4 regions of the Streptomyces sp. NBC_01283 genome follow, and region 3 is predicted to be linked to each of the others. Evidence: riboswitches for the same ligand, from Rfam matches in the RefSeq annotation. Region 3 holds a riboswitch; each other region holds the start of a gene.

Region 1 (4,405 bases), 3.6 Mb from region 3:
TTCACTCCCTCTGATGGCGTAGAGTTGCATTCAACGGCGCGGGGTGGAGCAGCTCGGTAGCTCGCTGGGCTCATAACCCAGAGGTCGCAGGTTCAAATCCTGTCCCCGCTACTAAAGACCGAAGGCCCGGATCCAGAAATGGATCCGGGCCTTCGGTGTTTTCCACCGCAGGATCCTTCTACCGGGGGTTTCCACCGCAGCTTTTCGTCGTAACCCGGTCGGCCCACACCGGTCGCCCCGTGCCGCCGCTCCGGGAACCCTGGACGAGTGGGGCAGCGAGGAGGAAGTGGCGGGGGCGGCGGCAGGCGTCCCGATGTCCGGCACGAGCGGGCGCTCGTGCGGACCCTCCCCCTGCTGCTCATCGTCGTCGGGGTGGTCTACGACCTGACGACCCCGCCGGAGTTCACCGCCTCGCCGCTCTTCACCGCGGCCCCGCTCATCGCCGCACCCTTCTACTCGCTGCTCAGCACCGCCCTCATCGGCACCGGCTCCTGCGCCGCCGTGCTCGCCCTGCATTTCAAGACCGACACCAGCACCGACGTCGAGGCCGTCACCGAGCTGATCACGGTGGTGACCGTCGCCGTCCTCGCCGTCCTCATCAACCGCGTCGTACGCCGCAGCGACAAGCAGCTCGCCTCCGCCCGCTCCATCTCCGAGGCCGCCCAGCGCGCCGTGCTGCCGCAGCCGGACCCCAGGATCGGCGGGCTCGACATCGCCGCGCGGTACGAGGCGGCGGAGGCCGACGCGTTCATCGGGGGCGATCTGTACGCCGTGCAGGAGACCCCGCACGGCGTACGCGTCATCGTCGGCGACGTACGGGGGAAGGGCATGGGCGCGGTGGCGGCCGTCGCCGTCGTGATCGGGGCGTTCCGGGAGGCCGCCGAGCAGGAGGCCACGCTGGAGGCCGTGGCCCAGCGCCTGGAGCGGGCCCTTGCGCGCGAGGGCACGCGGCGCGACGGGCTCGACGCCTTCGAGGGCTTCACCACCGCCGTGCTCGCCGAGATCCCGCACGGCGACGGTCTCGTGCGGCTCATCAACCGCGGGCACCCGGGTCCGCTGCTCCTGCGCGGCGACGGGCGGCTGTGCGTCCTGTCCGCCACCGAGCCCGCGCTGCCGCTCGGGATGGGGGAGCTAGGCGCCTGGCCGGACCGTGCGGACGAGACGGAGTTCCCGCCGGGGGCGATGCTGCTGCTCTACACCGACGGGCTCTCCGAGGCGCGTGACGTCCGGGGCGAGTTCTACGATCCCGCGGCCCGGCTCGGCGGCCGGATCTTCCCGGGCCCCGGCGGCCCGGACGCGCTCCTGTCGACGCTCGTCGAGGAAGTGCGGCGGCACACCGGGGGAGGCGGCACCGACGACATGGCGTTGCTCGCGGTGCGGCGGCCCGTGTCACCGGCCGTGACGGAAGGACACCACTCCGCATAACACCTGACGAGCTGTCAAGGAGATGTGAAGCTCCGGTGTGTGAAGAAGTGGGGTCAACTCGCCCCGTTCGCAACCCCCGTGTCCCGATAAGTACAGGGTGTGGGCGTTAACGATCAGCCGGAACAGCTTGGAATACGACCCCGCTGTCTATTAACGTTCGATAACGCAGCGCGGTCGTCCCAGCCGTCACTCGAGTCGGCTCCGCGCGCACGCGCCTAATCCCGAAAGGGAGCCGGGGAACCACTAATTGGGGTGAATCGGGCATCTGTGCATCCGTGCCAGATGTTCGTAGGAGACCTTCCTGCTCCGAACCCGTCAGCTAACCCGGTAGGCGAGAAGGAAGGAAAGGAGTGCGCCCCCGTGGCGTCCAACCGCCCTGCCCCCCAAGGCGCGTACGTACCGAATGACGACGATTTCGGTGGGTACGACGATGATTCCTGGGAGGAATGGAACCCCACCGAGGAGTCCATTCGTCCCGTCCGCGGCAGGCACCGCGTGCACAAGCGGGGCGGCGGCGGACTTGCCCGCAGCTCCACGGTTCTCGGCGTAGGTGTCATCGCCGCCGTCGGCGCGGGCGGCATCGCCACCGCGCAGGGCGGCAAGCCCCCGGTCTCCATCGCGATGCCGGACATGTCGGCCGTCACGGACTCGCTGCCGGAGGCCAAGTCGCTGCCGGGCGTGGGGTCCCTGATATCCGACGACTCGTCCGGCTCCGGTTCCGCGGACAACGCCGTGACGACCGCCGCCGCACCCCTCTCCGCCGCGGGACTCAGCACCGCCGACACCGAGCAGGGCACCACGGACGCGGGCGAGGCGCTGCGGGCCCGCATCATGGAGCAGGCCGAGAACCAGCAGGACCAGGCGGACGCCGCGGTCCAGAAGGCGGCCGAAGAAGCCGCCGTCAAGCAGGCCGCCGAGCAGGCCGCCGCCAAGCAGACCGCGGCCGAGAAGAAGATCGCCGCCGAGAAGGCCGCCGCGAAGAAGAAGGCCGAGGCGGAGGCCAAGAAGAAGGCCGAGGCCGAGCGCCTGGCCAAGCTCGCGAAGAGCTACACCCTCCCGGTCGCCTCGTACACGCTCACCGGCACCTTCGGCCAGCCCGGCTCCATGTGGTCCTCCGGCTACCACACCGGCCTGGACTTCGCGGCGCCGACGGGCACGCCCATCAAGGCGATCCACTCCGGCACCATCAAGGAAGCGGGCTGGGCGGGGGCGTACGGCTACCGCACGGTCCTCGAACTGGACGACGGCACCGAGCTCTGGTTCTGCCACCAGTCCTCGATGAACGTCAGTGCCGGCCAGAAGGTCACCACCGGCGAGGTCATCGGCCGCGTCGGCGCGACCGGCAACGTCACCGGCGCCCACCTCCACCTGGAGGTCCACCCGGGCGGCGACGCCACCGGGGTCGACCCCGCGGCATGGCTGCGCGGCAAGGGCCAGTCGCTCTGAGGTAACCCAGAACCCCGGCGGTCCTGGCGACAACCCCCCGACGCCAGGGCTGCCGGTTCGGCATGTGCGGACGGCCTGCCTAGGTGCGGGCCGCTCTCCGGAATGTTGCAGTCCGTAAGGGCGTTGATCCCCTTATGACTTCTCTCCGCAAGCTTGGCTCGTCCGACCTCGAGGTCTTCCCGCTCGCCCTGGGCGGCAACGTCTTCGGCTGGACGGCCGACGAGGCGCAGTCCTTCAGCGTGCTCGACGCCTACACCGCCGCCGGCGGCAACTTCATCGACACCGCCGACGTCTACTCGGCCTGGGTGCCCGGCAACAAGGGCGGCGAGTCCGAGACCGTACTCGGCAGCTGGCTCGCCGCGCGCGGCAACCGCTCCGACGTCGTGCTCGCCACCAAGGTCGGCGCCCACCCCGATTACAAGGGCCTGTCCGCCAACACCATCAAGTCCGGTGCCGAGGAGTCGCTGCGCCGCCTGGGCACCGACTACATCGACCTCTACTACACGCACTACGACGACCCGACCGTCTCGGTCGAGGAGATCATCGGTGCGCTCGACGACCTGGTGACGTCCGGCAAGGTGCGCGCGATCGCCGCCTCGAACGTGACCCCCGAGCGGCTCCAGGAGTTCCTCGACTTCTCCGACTGCGAGGGCCTGGCGCGCTACTCGGTGCTGCAGCCGCACTACAACCTCGTCTCGCGCGACACGTACGAGGGCCCGCTGGAGCAGGTCGCCTCGCGCTCCGGCCTGGCCGCCGTCCCGTACTACGCGCTCGCCTCCGGCTTCCTGACCGGCAAGTACCGCCCGGGTGCGCAGGTCGACAGCGCGCGGGCCGAGGGCGCGGGCAAGCACCTGGCCACCGACCGCGGCCTGCGGGTGCTCGCCGCCCTGGACGAGGTCGCCCAGGCGCACGACGCCGAACTCGCGACTGTGGCCCTCGCGTGGCTCGCGGCGCAGCCGACGGTGGCGGCGCCCCTCGCCTCGGCCCGTACGGTCGAGCAGCTGCCCGCGCTGCTCGCGGTGGGGGAGCTCGAACTGACGGAGGCCGAGGTGTCGGCGCTGACGGCGGCTTCCGCCTAGCCCCGGTAGGGGTTGTAGGCGGGGTAGGGCATCGCCGGCTGGGCGTACGGATATCCGTAGGGGGGCTGCTGCGAGTAGGGCTGCTGCGGATACGGCTGGGGATGCGGATAGGGCTGGGGATACGGCTGGCGGTACCCGTGCTGCGGCGGTATCGGTACGAGTACCGGTGCCGTCGCCTGTGCCGCGTAGGCGAGGGCGGGCCGCGCGGCCTCGCGGCGCTCCCACAGGGCGTTCAGCAACTCCCGCTCCCGTACGACGAAGTCGGCGCCCGCCTTGCCCCGGCGTCCGCGGTGCCGCAGGAGCGCGAGAGCCGTCGCGTACGTCTCGTACTGCGCGACCGTGCGCGCCGCGGCCTTGCCCTGGGTGTACGAGGCGTAGTCGCGGGCGAGCGTGCGGGCGCGCATCGTGCCGAGCGCGTACGGCTCGGGCGCGGTGAGCCAGCCCGCGATCACGTA
Region 2 (4,405 bases), 7.6 Mb from region 3:
GACGAGCAGGGCGTGGCCGGTGCAGCGCATCACTCAGGAGGAACTGCACCGCCACCCCGCCGGACCGGCACTGCTCGTCCGAGGGCCCCGCGACTCGAAGAAGAAGGAACGGACACCCAACCAGGTCACCGAGAAGGAGGACTGGGACCTGATCGAGAAAGAGGCGGAGGGCCACCCGGTCTTCGAGCGCGACCGAAAGAAGCAGCGCCTGTCGATCCTCGAAGATCCGCAGAGCCCTCAACGAGCAGAACCCCGAACTCCGTAACGCCCTGTCCGCGGCCGGGCTGCACGAACAGTACGGGCAGCCCGGTCAGGTGCAGCACAACGAGATCCTGGAGAGCATGGGGCACAGGGACGGGCAGACGGCTCGCTAGTGGCGCGGGCAGGAGGACCGGGACCGCCAACTGTCCGCCGATGCGGCCGCGTTGGGCCGGGCCCACGAAGCGGACGGCAGCGATCCGGGCTTCGCCGGCCGGGTCGACACCAAGCTCGCTGCCGTCGAGAGCATGATCGAGGGGGTGGAGGGTCTGCTCGCGGAGCACGACGGGGTCATCGTGGGCGGCGAGCACAACCGCAACCCGGTCTGGAGCTTCCTGATCACCAACCTGGCCGGGCTCAAGGCGAAGGGAGTGACGACCGTGTACCTGGAGACGCTGCGGGACGACTCCCACCAGGCGGACGTCGACAAGTACCTGAGCACGGGGGAGATGTCCGCGGCGCTGGGCCAGTTCACCGAGAGATACGACAGCATCAGGGATCTGAACCCCGGCCTGTCGGCCTTTCTGGAGGCCGCCCGCACCCGCCGTGTCCGCGTCCGGGGCATCGACGGCAGGCCGGCGCGGCTCCGCGGCCCGTTGCAGGACAAGCACCACCGCAGGGCGGCGGCCATGAACACGTACGCCGAGCAGGTCGTGACGGGCGACCGCGCCCGCCAGGCGGCGGCGGGCCGGGAGCCGGGTAAGTACGTGATGGAGCTGGGGGCCGCCCACGCCACCGCGCACCGAAGCCGCGACGGCGGCCCGGTCCACGCCGACGACAGCACCCTCCCGGGCCTCTTCCCCGGCATGTCCGAGCTGCTGAACGTCCCGGCCGTGGAGTTCGCAGAGGGCGGCGACCCGCCGCGCCCGGCGCTGCGACGGATCCGCCCCACCGCGCCCCCGCGGCAGAGGGACACCGGCGTGTGACACGGCGGTGTCCCTCTGGGAACCCGGGCCGGAGAAGGCGGCCACGACTCCGGGAGGCGAACGCCCGAGCGACGGGTTGGACATTCCCGGGAGGCGTCTGGCAGGGTCGCCCGTCCGGTGCCCCATGCGGAAGGGAGAGACGCGATGATCGAAGTGAGCACACGTAGCGTCAAGGAAGCGGCTGCCGCCGAGCAGCTGCGCGCGAACACCTCGACCCTGGACATTCCGAAGGGCTTCGACCTGTGGACGGCCGAGGAGATCTCGGAGTGGCTCGACCAGGTCGAGGACGACCCGGGAGTGTCCGACGCCGACTTCTACGAGGCACAGCAGGCGGTGCGACGGGTGCTCGGCGACGACGGCACCTGACGCGGATGCGCGCACGTGGACGGCGGGCGCATGACGGCCGGTCAGGAGCCGGGTTTCCGAGAGCCGGCGGTGCAAGAGCCGGTGATGCAGGGACCGGTGGTGGATTCGAACGGGCCTGAGCCCCGGACACCTGGGGTGCCGGGGCTCAGGGCGGACGGGACCGGATGCGGTCCAGTACGGCTCAGTACGGGCCGTTGACGTTGTCGATCGAGCCGTACCGGTCTGCCGCGTAGTTGCAGGCGGCAGTGATGTTGGCGACCGGGTCGAAGCTGTCCGACGACGTGCCGGGGACGTGGTACGCGTCGAACGTGGGGGCGATGACCTGCAGGAGCCCCTTCGACGGGGTTCCGGCGACGGCGTTGGAGTCCCAGTTGTTTATGGCCAGCGGGTTGCCGGAGGACTCGCGTATGACGTTGCGGTGGATGCCCTCGTAGGTACCGGGGATGCCGCGCTGGGCCATGATGTCCAGCGATTCCTTGATCCAGCCGTCGAGGTCGTCGGTGTAGGACTTCGCCGCCGGGGCCACGGCGGGCTTGGCGGTGAGCGTGTCATCGCGCTCGGAGCGGTCCGCTCGCTCGGCGGACGCGGCCGGGGAGCCGAGGGTGAGCTTGACGCCGGGGTGGATCAGCTTCGGGTCGTTGCCGAGGGCGCTGCGGTTGTCCTCGTACAGCTTCTTCCAGCCGCCGCTCACGGAGTGCTCCCGGGCGATCTTGGCGAGGGAGTCGCCCGCGGCGACGACGTACGTCTTCGGGGCCGCGGCGGGCTTGGCGGCCGTCCCGGCCGGCGCCGCGGTGGCGGCGGTGGCGCCGAGCACCGGGAGAACGAGCACGGCCCCGCCGGTTCCCGCGACGGCGAGCCCCCGGCTGAGTGAGCTGGACTTGGGGCGGCGGTGCTTTCCCTTTGCAGGCATGACGAATTCCTCTCCGTCGCCTACGAGGTGAGCTGTCGGGTTCGGACGGGAGATGTCCGGTCGCACTGCGCATGCGACTTCACCCCGAGCCGTTCCGGAATCCGGATCGGCGGCTTACCTGGGTCCCCCGCTCCTGCCGAGCGAAAGTGAGTGATGGGAAGGGTTTCCGGACAGCGGCAGGATTCGGCGTTCCATCCGGATTGACGGTGACGTTAGGCGAGAAAGCCCGAACGGAACAAGAGCCGAATTTGCAGAGGGAATGGGTGAGGCCATTATCCGACGCCCGGAACCCATCACATTCTTTGATCGAAAAGCCCCAACTTTCTTTGCGTGGAGCGGAAGTGCGCTCGACGTCTCTTGAGGCCCCACAACTGCCGATGTGACCCATTCCACTGACAGAGGCGCAGGTCGCAGTGCGGATCGGGGGCGTATCGGATCGCGCTATTTCACATAAGAATCGCGCAATGCGGACAGTGGGCTCGATGCGTCATTAATAATGCGGGAAGGGGTTTTTACTGGGCAAGATGGACATGGTGCGAAGTTCGCTGAGCTGCCGATAAGGGGCATATCGACTTCGATGGGCAGCGCGTGCCTGCGATGCGTGCACCTTCGGGGCCCGGAGGGGGCGGTCAGTTCCCGTGCGTGCATTTCCGCTCTCGTCCGCTCTCGTCCGCACTCGCTCGGCGGGTGTACTTCAACTCGACTGTGCGGCCAGGATTTTGGCATTGCCTGCGGAAGCACTTCAACCGGGCTGAAGAATAGGCGCGGTTGGACATGGATACGCCGCTATGGACGGTTCATGTGGCACCCGGAGGAGCCTGAACCTGCCCTTCTGGTGGGAACTCTGGCGTGAACTCGGAGGCATGGTCCGGCGTTGGCGGGAAGTTCGGCAGCAGCGAGGTGGCGTTAGGAGGACCCGGCTGCGGAGCATTGCTCGCCTCGTCCTCGCCATCAACTTTGTTCGCCTTGTTCGCTTTGGCTACGGCGGCCGCGAGTTGCTTCTGCACGGCCTCGGGCAGGTCGGTTCCCTGCACGGTTCCCACCAAGTTCTCGGCCAGGTGGTGGAGCTTTGTGTTGGTGTTCTGCGAGGCCGTGACGAGTACTTCCCAGGACGCTTCGGGGCTCAGGCCGAAGACGGACATTAGGATGCCGCGGGCCAGGTCGATGGTCGGACGGGTCTGCATGGCCCGTCGCAACTGGGAGATGACGGTCCGCAGGCTCTCCTCGGAATCCTTGGCGGACTCTGTTTCGCTGTCGGCAGGCCCGATCTCCTTCTCGCCGTCGGAGGCGGGAGGCCCGGACAACTCGGGCGGCACGAACAGGTCATGGGTGGCAGTCAGGTCGAACATCCGCTCAACCGCGGTACTGGTCGAGAGCACTGCCACGGTCTTGCCGTCCCGCAGCGCCAGTCGGCGCAGGTCGAGCAGCAGGTTCGTCCCCGAGCAATCGCAGAACGTCACTTCACTCAGATACAGGTCGATGCCCTCGGCCGATCCGCTCAGGGCGTGGAGCAGGTCGGGCCGGAGCCGTTCGCCGGTTTCGAGGTCGAGTTCTCCGCGCACGATGACGCTCACCCGCGTGCCGTCCGGCACGGTGTCGACCGTGGCCGGCAGCGGGAGCCGGGGCAGCGACGGGTGCGGGCCCCGTGGGTGCTCGGCGCCCTTCCCGGCGAGGGGCTCTTCTGAGTGTGCAGGCTCCGGCATGGCCTCTCCCTCTCGTGTTGCCTAGCGCCGCTCCCTAGGCTGCACTTCCCAGCACAAGCACGTCAACTAATACATGAAAAGGAGTACGTGTTTTTGAAAACGTGTACGTTCGGTCGCTAGAGTTGTCGCATGGATGAAGTGCCCGAGCCCCACACCGGATGGACGTTCCTCACCAACCACGCGCGGGTCCTGGCGGCCATCGCCGACAACCGCAACGCCCGGATCCGGGATATCGCCGCGCA
Region 3 (4,405 bases):
CCCGGAGCAGCGCCCGGAAGGTGTCCGCCGCCGGATGCGACTCGTCGGTGCGGTGGACCACCGAGATCGTGCGGCGCAGACTCCCCGGCTCAAGCGGCCTCATCCCCACCGGGGTGGCCGCCGTCCGCGCCACCATCTCCGGTACGACGGCGACACCGAGCCCCGCGCTGACCAGCGCACACACCAGTGCGTAGCCAGGAGTCTCGACCAGCACCGAGGGCGTCGCGCCGGCCCGGACGAGCGCGGACTCCACCCCCTGCCGGGACGGATGCTCAGGCGCCATGCTGATCAGCGGCTGCCCGGCGAGTTCGGTCAGGGGCAGCCGCGACGACGAGCTCGCGAGAGCGTGACCGGGCGAGGTCACCAGGACCAGCTCCTCGACCAGTACCGGCTCGGCGGTCACGGACGCGGGCAGCGGCACCGGATCCGCCGGTTCGTACGTGTGCGTCAGGGCGAGATCGACCTCACCGGCGGCCACGGCCGCGATGCCGAGCGGCGGTTCATAGGCCCGAACGGTCAGATCGACGTCCGGATGGGCGCGGCGGAACGCGGTCAGCGCGGGCGGCACCAACTGGATCCCGGCGGTGGTGAAGGTCCCCACGCGCAGCCTGCCGCCGGAAAGCCCCGCGAGCCTGGCCAGTTCGTGCCGGGCCTGCTCCATCTCGTCCAGGACCCGGCGCGCCCGCGCGAGCAGCAGCTCACCCGCGCCGGTCAGCCGTGCCCCGCGGTGATGCCGGACCAGGAGCGCGGTGCCCGCCTCCCGTTCGAGCTTGGCCAGCTGCTGGGAGAGGGCGGGCACGGTGTAGCCGAGACGCTCGGCGGCGCGGGTGATCGACCCGGCCTCGGAGACCGCCACCAGTGCGGCGAGCCGCGTCGGGTCGTACATGGTCGCTCCCGGTGCAGGAGCCGACGGGCGGTGCGGCTGTCCGTCGGCCGTGAGGCTAAACGACTGCTTAAGGCAGACCCAGGATATTCCACATACCTGCTGAAGGCAGAAGAACGGCAGGCTTGGCGCCATGGACGCACAACTGGTCGCCTTCACCGGAGTCGCCGCGGGCATGGTCGCCATGCCGGGCGCCGACTTCGCCGTCGTCGTGCGCAACGCCCTCGCATCCCGCCGCGCCGGAGTGACGTGCGCGATCGGTGTGGCGGGCGGGCTCCTGGTGCACACGGCGCTCGCGGTGGCCGGGGTCGCGGCGGTCCTCGCGGCGGTCCCCACGCTCTTCCGTGCGCTGCAGGCCGCGGGCGGGGCCTACGTGCTCTACCTCGGGTATCGCGCGCTGCGGTCGGCGGCGCGGCCCCTGGGGAGCTTCGGGACGGCGGACGGCGCGGAGGGGGCAGCGGTCGGGGGCAGCCTGCGGCAGGGCTTCTTCACCAACGCCCTCAACCCGAAGGCACCCATCACGTTCCTCAGCGTGCTGCCGCAGTTCGTGCCCGCGGGCAGCCCCGCGATGCCCAGGACTCTGCTGCTCGCGTCCATCATCGTGGCCCTCGCCCTGGTGTGGTTCCCGGTCGTCGCGCTCCTGGTCGACCGGCTCGGCCGCTGGCTGCGCAAGCCGCGCACGGCCCGTGCGATCGAGGGCGGCACGGGCGTCGCGCTCAGCGTGCTGGGCGCGGTGCTCCTCATCGAGGCCCTGTTGGCCTGACGTCGTCCGGCGTGTCCGATCCTGTGGCCTCGGCGCCATCAGTGCCCTCGTCCTTGCTCGCGCGGCGCAGCAGCAGGGGGAGCACTCCCCACAGGCCCGCGCACACCAGGAGCGTGCCCGCGCTCGCGATGATCCCGCCGGTCCTGCCCACCGCCACGTCCACCACCAGGAGCACGGAACCGGCGAGCGCGAACATCAGGACCCCCATACCGAGGACGGCGAGGCGGGACGAGACCCGCACGATCCGCGGCTTGGAGTGCTGCCCGAAGAGCGACCGGTGCACGGCGGCGGGAGCCGTGAACAGCGCCGCGGCGAGGACGGCAAGGAGCAGCGTGGTCACGTAGGTGGCGCGCTGCACGGTGTCGAGCGAGGCGAAGCGCTCGGTGAAGGCAAGCGTCAACAGGAACGCGAAGAGGATCTGCACCCCGGCCTGAGTGACCCGCAGTTCCTGGAGGATCTCCGCGAAATTGCGGTCGGCGCGTTCGAAGCGTGTCTCGTTGCGGGGCGCGTCGCCTGCCGTGGAGGAGCTGTTGTTTTCGGCCATGGCGCACGAGTATCCGCGTCGGCGCCCTGTACGCCCGGCGGGCGCGCCGATCGGCGGGCCGGGCGGGAGCCACGCGGGGGCAGTCCGGGCGGTGGCGGTGGCGGGGGTTGGTGAGCCCCCGCCACCGCCGTCCTGCAGCCGACGGCCGGTGACGGGCGATCAGCGCACCCTGCCGTACCAGACGCTCTTGGTCCAGATCTTCTCGAGCCGCACCACGGTGTTCGACTTGGGGGCGTGCCAGATCCGGCCCTTACCGGCGTAGATGCCGACGTGGTAGACGTTCCGGCCGGAGTGGAAGAAGACCAGGTCGCCGCGGACGCGGTTGGAGGCGGAGATGTGGCGGGTCTTGTTGTACTGCTGTGCCGCGGTGCGGGGGAGCTTCTTGCCCGCGCGCTTGAACGAGTAGAGGGTCAGACCCGAGCAGTCGAACCGACGCGGCCCCGTCGCTCCGTAGCGGTACGGAGCGCCCTTCTTGGAGGCGGCGATCTTGAGCGCCTTCGTTCCGTGCGTCGCGGCCTCCGCTTCCGACGTGAGCCCTGGGCCCACGAGGGTGCCGCCCACGACGGCGAGCGTGAGGGCCGATACGGAACCGGCCCTGGTCAGCAGCGACGGAACATGATTCAGCGCAGTCATGCGCAACCCTTCGTCAACCGCCTGTGAAGGATGACCTGTCGGATTCGGGCTGACAAAGTTGCCCGGCCGCGTGTGCGGCTTCACCCCAAGGGCCGTGGTCCGGACTCTCCGGACCGACCCGTCATGCCTGGGTCCTCCACTCCTGCCGATGCACCGATGTCGACCGGTCATCCGGGTGGCGGCAGGACTCGGCGTCCGCCCGGACCGCCCCGCCGCTGTGGCGGGGGCTTGTCGTCGGAAGGGATCTTGACCCGTGAAGGGCAGGAATTCCGAGCCGAAACGGCGTTTTGTGAGGCTCCTCACGGCTGAACCGTTCGGGTGGACAAGGTCGGATACGGGATCAGGTCAAGGCGCCGGACGATCGTTCGACCAGCACCGGAACGAGGAATTCCGCCCCCCGCGTACACATCTGACGCAACTGAAGACGGCTTCAAGAACGACGATCGTCTACGCCGAACGAGGTAGCCCGTTTGGTTCGTTTGAACCCGGCCCCGGACGGCTCGGAGGCCGGGCGACGGGATGACGGGTGCTCAGGAGCGTGGAGTGACGGGTCTTCAGGACGCCGACGGTGGCGGCACGGTGACCCGCCCGGCCCGCCGCTCCCCGTCGAGCACCCGCAGCGCCCTGGCCAGCGTCGGCGCGTGCACGGCGCTCTCACCTCGCTGGTGCATGAGCGTCAGCGCGTCCAGGAGGGCGGCCGCCCTGCCGACCAGGGCCTGGGCGGCGCGCAGTCCGCCGTACGTGTCCGAGGCGCGGGCGGGGTTGATCCGGCCCACCAGGTCGACCACTTCGAGGTACCGGTCGATCAACTCGCCCTCGGCGCGGGTGAGTGCGGGCAGCGGGGGAAGTTCGGGCGGCAGCACCGGCGGTTCACCCCACGTCCGGGGTGCGCGGGGACGACTTGCGGCTCGCGATGATCCGGTCGACCAGGCCGTACTCAACTGCCTCGGCCGCACTGAGGATCTTGTCCCGCTCGATGTCGGCCGCGATCCGTTCCGCGCTCTGGCCCGTGTGCTGAACGAGCAGCCTCTCCAGTTGCGCGCGCGTGCGCAGGAGTTCGTCGGCCTGGATCGCCAGGTCGGACGTCTGGCCGTGGATGGGCTCGGCGAGCGAGGGCTGGTGGATCAGCACCCGGGCGCCGGGCAGCGCGAACCTCTTGCCGGGGGTGCCCGAGGCCAGCAGGACGGCGGCCGATGAGGCGGCCTGCCCGAGACAGGTCGTCTCCACGTCGCAGGTGACGAACCGGATCGTGTCGTAGATCGCGGTCATCGCGCTGAACGAGCCGCCGGGCGAGTTGATGTAGAGCGAGATGTCGCGGTCGGGTGCCAGATATTCGAGGTGCATGAACTGCGCCATCACGTCGTTGGCCGACGTGTCGTCGATCGGCGTCCCCAAGAAGACGATGCGCTCCTCGAGCAGCTTCGAGTACGGATCGAGGGTCCGCTGCCCCGCGCTGGTGCGCTCGGGGAACTCGGGCAGGACATAGCGGGCGAACGGTCGGTTCATGGCACGTCTCTCCTCTACCGGGGTCGGCTGCTCCCCAAGGCTTCCTGTAAAAAATGTACAGGATGTACGTAACAGT
Region 4 (4,405 bases), 4.2 Mb from region 3:
TTGTACTTGGCGACGCGCTCGGAGCGGGCCGGGGCGCCGGTCTTGATCTGGCCGCAGTTGGTGGCGACGGCGAGGTCGGCGATGGTGACGTCCTCGGTCTCACCGGAGCGGTGCGACATCATGCACTTGAAGCCGCTGCGCTGGGCCATCTCGACGGCGTCCAGGGTCTCGGTCAGCGAGCCGATCTGGTTGACCTTCACCAGGAGGGCGTTCGCGGACTTCTCCTCGATGCCACGGGCCAGGCGCTCGGGGTTGGTGACGAACAGGTCGTCGCCCACGAGCTGGACCTTGTCGCCGAGCTTCTCGGTGATGACGTTCCAGCCGGCCCAGTCGTCCTCGAACAGCGGGTCCTCGATGGAGACGAGCGGGTACGAGGAGACGAGCTCCTCGTAGTACTCGGTCATCTCGGCGGCCGAGCGGGACTTGCCCTCGAACTCGTACTTGCCGTCCTTGTAGAACTCGGACGCGGCGACGTCGAGCGCGAGGCCGATCTGCTCGCCGGGGACGTAACCGGCCTGCTTGATCGCCTCGAGGATGAGGTCGAGCGCGGCGCGGTTGGAGTCCAGGTTCGGGGCGAAGCCGCCCTCGTCGCCCAGGCCGGTGGAGAGGCCCTTGTCCTTCAGGACCTTCTTCAGCGTGTGGTAGACCTCGGTGCCCCAGCGCAGGGCCTCGGAGAACGACTCGGCACCGATCGGCGCGATCATGAACTCCTGGATGTCGACGTTCGAGTCGGCGTGCGACCCGCCGTTCAGGATGTTCATCATCGGAACGGGCAGCAGGTGCGCGTTCGGGCCGCCGAGGTAGCGGAAGAGCGGGAGGTCGGAGGCCTCCGACGCGGCGTGCGCGACGGCCAGCGAGACGCCGAGGATGGCGTTGGCGCCGAGCGAGCCCTTGTTGTCGGTGGCGTCGAGGTCGAACATCGCCTGGTCGATCAGGCGCTGCTCGGTCGCGTCGTACCCGACGAGCTCCGGGCCGATCTGCTCGATGACGGCGAGGACGGCCTTCTCCACGCCCTTGCCCATGTAACGGTTGGGGTCACCGTCACGGAGTTCGATGGCCTCGAAAGCACCGGTGGACGCACCGGACGGAACGGCGGCACGACCCGTGCTGCCGTCGTCGAGGCCGACCTCGACCTCGACCGTGGGGTTGCCTCGGGAGTCCAGGATTTCCCGGGCTACGACGACGTCGATGGACGGCACGAGCATCTCCTTCTGGGATGTGACGCGGGTACGCGGGGCGTTGGCCTCGCGGACACGAGCCTAACCGGCTCCCGGACAAGAGCCAGCCGAGCGACCGCCCTGTGGACAAACCGAGAGCAAAATGTTTCCGAACGGAACAAAGCGTGGAGGGCAAAAGAACCCCGCCCCGGTGCGTACGGGGGATACGCGCACCGGGACGGGGTGGACCCGTGGGGACGGGGGTGGACCGGCAGTACCTGCGGGCGTCACCGGCTCCGTCGGTCGCGCCTCCGCCGGGGGGCGCGACCGCCAGGTGCCGCCTGCCTGCCTCCTCAGCTCTTAGCTGAGGTGCAGCTGCTGGCCCGGGTAGATCATGTCGGCGTTGTCGATGATGTCGCCGTTGAGCTTGTACACCTTGTGCCAGCCGCCCTTGACGTCCTTGGCCTCGGCGATCTTGGAGAGGGTGTCACCCTTCTTGACCTTGTACTCGCCGTCGCCCTTCTTGACCGTCTTGCCGGTCGGGGTCTCGACGGTCTTCTTGGACTCGGCCTTCGGCGCGGCCTCGGCCTTCTTGGGGGCCTGCTGCTGCGGCTGCTCGGTCTGCGCGCTGGGCTGGCTCTTCGGCTGCTCCTGGGTCTGCTGCGGGGCGCTCTCCTGCGCACCGCCACCCTCGTTGGAGGCGCCCGAGAGGCCGACGCCGCAGCTCGGCCAGGCACCCTTGCCCTGACCCGCGAGGACCTTCTCGCCGATCTCGATCTGCTGGGCCTTGGAGGCCTGGTCGGCGCTGGGCGCGTACTTCGTGCCGCCGTACGCGGCCCAGGTGGACGACGAGAACTGCAGGCCGCCCGTGTAGCCGTTACCGGTGTTGATCGACCAGTTGCCGCCCGACTCGCACTGGGCGACGGCGTCCCACTCGGAGTTCGTCGCGGCGGAGGCCTGGCCGGCCGCCATCAGCGGGGCCGCGACCGCGACACCGGTGACGCCGGCGAGCGTGGCGACACGGGTGGCCTTGGACGGACGGCGGTGCTTGCCCTTGCTGGAAAACAGCATGAGTGATCCCCTCACCGACGCCTGCGAGGTGAGCTGTCGGGTTCGGGCCAGTGAAGTTGCCCGGCCGCGCTTCCTGAGCGCGACTTAACCCCTAGCCGTTCCCGTCCGTGTGCCTCGCTCTCGCGATGCTCAACGGCCGGGCCCGGCGGAAACCTTGGGTCCCCCGCTCCTGCCTACGGCGCTTACGCGACGACTGTTCCCGAACGGCCGTTGGCAGGACTCGGCGTACCGACCGGCGGGGCCCGCTGTGGCGAGCGGTCCCGACCGTAGTCATGCGATCGGTCGAATTTCAAAGACGATCAGGGCTTCTGAGACCCATCTCTCACTTGCGCCAATTGGGACATCAAGCGCAAAGCGACTCACCAACTACCCCTACTTTTCGCCCAAATCGAGGCTCTGACCGGGGAGGATGAGATCGGGGTCGGAGCCGACCGACTTCTCGTTCTCGGCATACAGCTCGGTCCACCCGCCCTGCACGTCGAGGTCGTCGGCGATGGCCGAGAGGTTGTCGCCGGAGCGGACCGTGTACGTCCCGTCGGAGCCGTCCTGCTGACGCTCGTCGCCACGGGAGGCATGCCGGCCCGAACCCTCGCGGGAAGCGTCGCCGGACGGCTCGCCGTCCGCGCTGCCGCCGCGGTGGCGGCCCTCGCCCTCACCGGCGGAAGAGCCGGAGCCGGGCGAAGTGGCATCGTCACGCCCGGACTTGTCCGGGTCGCCGGACTTGGCCGAGTCACCCGACTTGCCGGACTCGTCGTGATTCTTGTCTCGTGACGTGTCATCGGAGTCGTCGGCGTCAGCATCGGCGTCGGCGTCATCGGTGCCGGGCCTCTCGGAAGACTTCTCCGAGCCCGAGGGCTTCTTCGAGGACCCGGCGTCGTCCGAGGGGTCGGCGGACTCGCTCGGCTCGTCCGGGTCCGCCTCATCGCCGGACCCGGTCGACTCCGACGGCTCGTCAGAAGGAATCGTCGTGATCGGGGCGCCCGGGTCTACGTCGGCCGCGGCACCGTCCTGGGTGAGACCGGCGATCGGCGCACAGCTCGGCCAGGCCTTGGTCCCCTGGTCGTCGAGGACCTTCTCGGCGACGGAGATCTGCTGCGAGCGGCTGGCCTGGTCGGCGCTCGGCGCGAAGTCGAGGCCGCCGTACTCCTCCCAGAGCTCCTGCGAGAACTGGAGCCCGCCGTAGTAGCCGTTGCCCGCGTCCGCGCTCCAGGATCCGCCGCTCTCGCACTCCGCGAGCTTGTCCCACGTGGCGGTGTCCGCCGCGCTCGCACTGGTGGCGCCGAGCAGCGGGATGGCGATGGCCGATCCTGCGACTCCTGCCGCGACGATCAGAGCCGGGGCCTGGCGGGGGCGTCGGTGACGACCATTGCCGGAGAGCATGCGGGTGCCTTTCGCGTGACTGGAGCGACGACTGCGGCACGGGAGGCCGAGTCGTCGTGAACGTAGCGGCAGTCGAACGCTTGTCACAAGTCGATGCAGCGGAGATCACGTGAAAGTCACAGTCTTGACGGCCTGTCAGCTGGACGGCGTTCCAGACGTCTGATATTTGCTCCGCTGTGCGGGTGTGAACTCCACGGGCAGCGTGCGGAGTCCGCGCATGATGAGGCCGCCACGCCATCTCTATCGAGGCTCTTCGCTCCAGATCTGTGTGAGCATCCCGGCGCGGAGCCGCCCCGTCACCGTGAGCCGAGGAAGTGTCGGCCGCCTGTATGCCTGCGACCCTCGCTCATCGGCGCCCGACACCGCCATCAACTCCGGCCACACCCCCCTTTTCCACCACGTGAGCTGGCGTTCCCTCATGGGGTTCATCGGTCCCCATGTATTCGGCATGTCGACCCAGGAGACTCCGTGACGGAGCCGGTGGAGCATGCCGCAGAATTGCTCGCGAATGTCGTACTTCGTAACGAAGTGCTTCTTTGCCTTCCCGGAGAAGTGGAGCCTGAGAACACTCAGCACCGTCTCCCACTCCTCGTCTGTGGGGTCCGGCGGAACCAGCGCCCCGGTTTCCCAGTGCCATTCGCTGACGGGGCACCTATTACCGGGCTTGCCTACGTCGGTCATGTCCCCGGGGACTACGTGCAGGTCGAACATGTCGAAGACTTCCTTACGCTCTGCGAGCGTCAGAGTCCTCAGCCGTTCCATGGCGCCATTCGCGATGTCCAACAGGTTGTGCGCGC

Evidence for each region. Region 3 has a riboswitch for cyclic di-AMP ahead of OG302_RS05945 (C40 family peptidase). Riboswitches for the same ligand answer to the same signal wherever they lie in the genome.
Region 1: linked by a shared signal. The riboswitch ahead of OG302_RS22490 (M23 family metallopeptidase) and the one ahead of OG302_RS05945 (C40 family peptidase) in region 3 are both predicted to bind cyclic di-AMP.
Region 2: linked by a shared signal. The riboswitch ahead of OG302_RS40205 (transglycosylase SLT domain-containing protein) and the one ahead of OG302_RS05945 (C40 family peptidase) in region 3 are both predicted to bind cyclic di-AMP.
Region 4: linked by a shared signal. The riboswitch ahead of OG302_RS24875 (transglycosylase family protein) and the one ahead of OG302_RS05945 (C40 family peptidase) in region 3 are both predicted to bind cyclic di-AMP.

The regions. Positions count from the first base shown of each region.
Region 1 is NZ_CP108430.1:4,907,353-4,911,757, forward strand. It holds tRNA gene OG302_RS22480 (tRNA-Met) at 38-111, shown strand; gene OG302_RS22485 (PP2C family protein-serine/threonine phosphatase) at 268-1,425, shown strand; cyclic di-AMP (ydaO/yuaA leader) riboswitch at 1,628-1,774, shown strand; gene OG302_RS22490 (M23 family metallopeptidase) at 1,786-2,871, shown strand; gene OG302_RS22495 (aldo/keto reductase) at 3,006-3,950, shown strand; gene OG302_RS22500 (PrsW family intramembrane metalloprotease) at 3,947-4,405, opposite strand, start outside.
Region 2 is NZ_CP108430.1:8,896,163-8,900,567, forward strand. It holds gene OG302_RS40190 (hypothetical protein) at 1-265, shown strand, start outside; gene OG302_RS40195 (hypothetical protein) at 426-1,184, shown strand; gene OG302_RS40200 (hypothetical protein) at 1,329-1,550, shown strand; gene OG302_RS40205 (transglycosylase SLT domain-containing protein) at 1,732-2,460, opposite strand; cyclic di-AMP (ydaO/yuaA leader) riboswitch at 2,465-2,659, opposite strand; gene OG302_RS40210 (ANTAR domain-containing protein) at 3,258-4,052, opposite strand; gene OG302_RS40215 (helix-turn-helix transcriptional regulator) at 4,293-4,405, shown strand, end outside.
Region 3 is NZ_CP108430.1:1,258,981-1,263,385, reverse strand. It holds gene OG302_RS05960 (LysR family transcriptional regulator) at 1-886, opposite strand, end outside; gene OG302_RS05955 (LysE family translocator) at 1,017-1,646, shown strand; gene OG302_RS05950 (DUF6328 family protein) at 1,624-2,190, opposite strand; gene OG302_RS05945 (C40 family peptidase) at 2,350-2,823, opposite strand; cyclic di-AMP (ydaO/yuaA leader) riboswitch at 2,827-2,998, opposite strand; gene OG302_RS05940 (hypothetical protein) at 3,378-3,686, opposite strand; gene OG302_RS05935 (ATP-dependent Clp protease proteolytic subunit) at 3,694-4,329, opposite strand.
Region 4 is NZ_CP108430.1:5,442,939-5,447,343, reverse strand. It holds gene eno (phosphopyruvate hydratase) at 1-1,205, opposite strand, end outside; gene OG302_RS24875 (transglycosylase family protein) at 1,518-2,228, opposite strand; cyclic di-AMP (ydaO/yuaA leader) riboswitch at 2,232-2,419, opposite strand; gene OG302_RS24870 (transglycosylase family protein) at 2,601-3,608, opposite strand; gene OG302_RS24865 (recombinase family protein) at 3,849-4,405, opposite strand, start outside.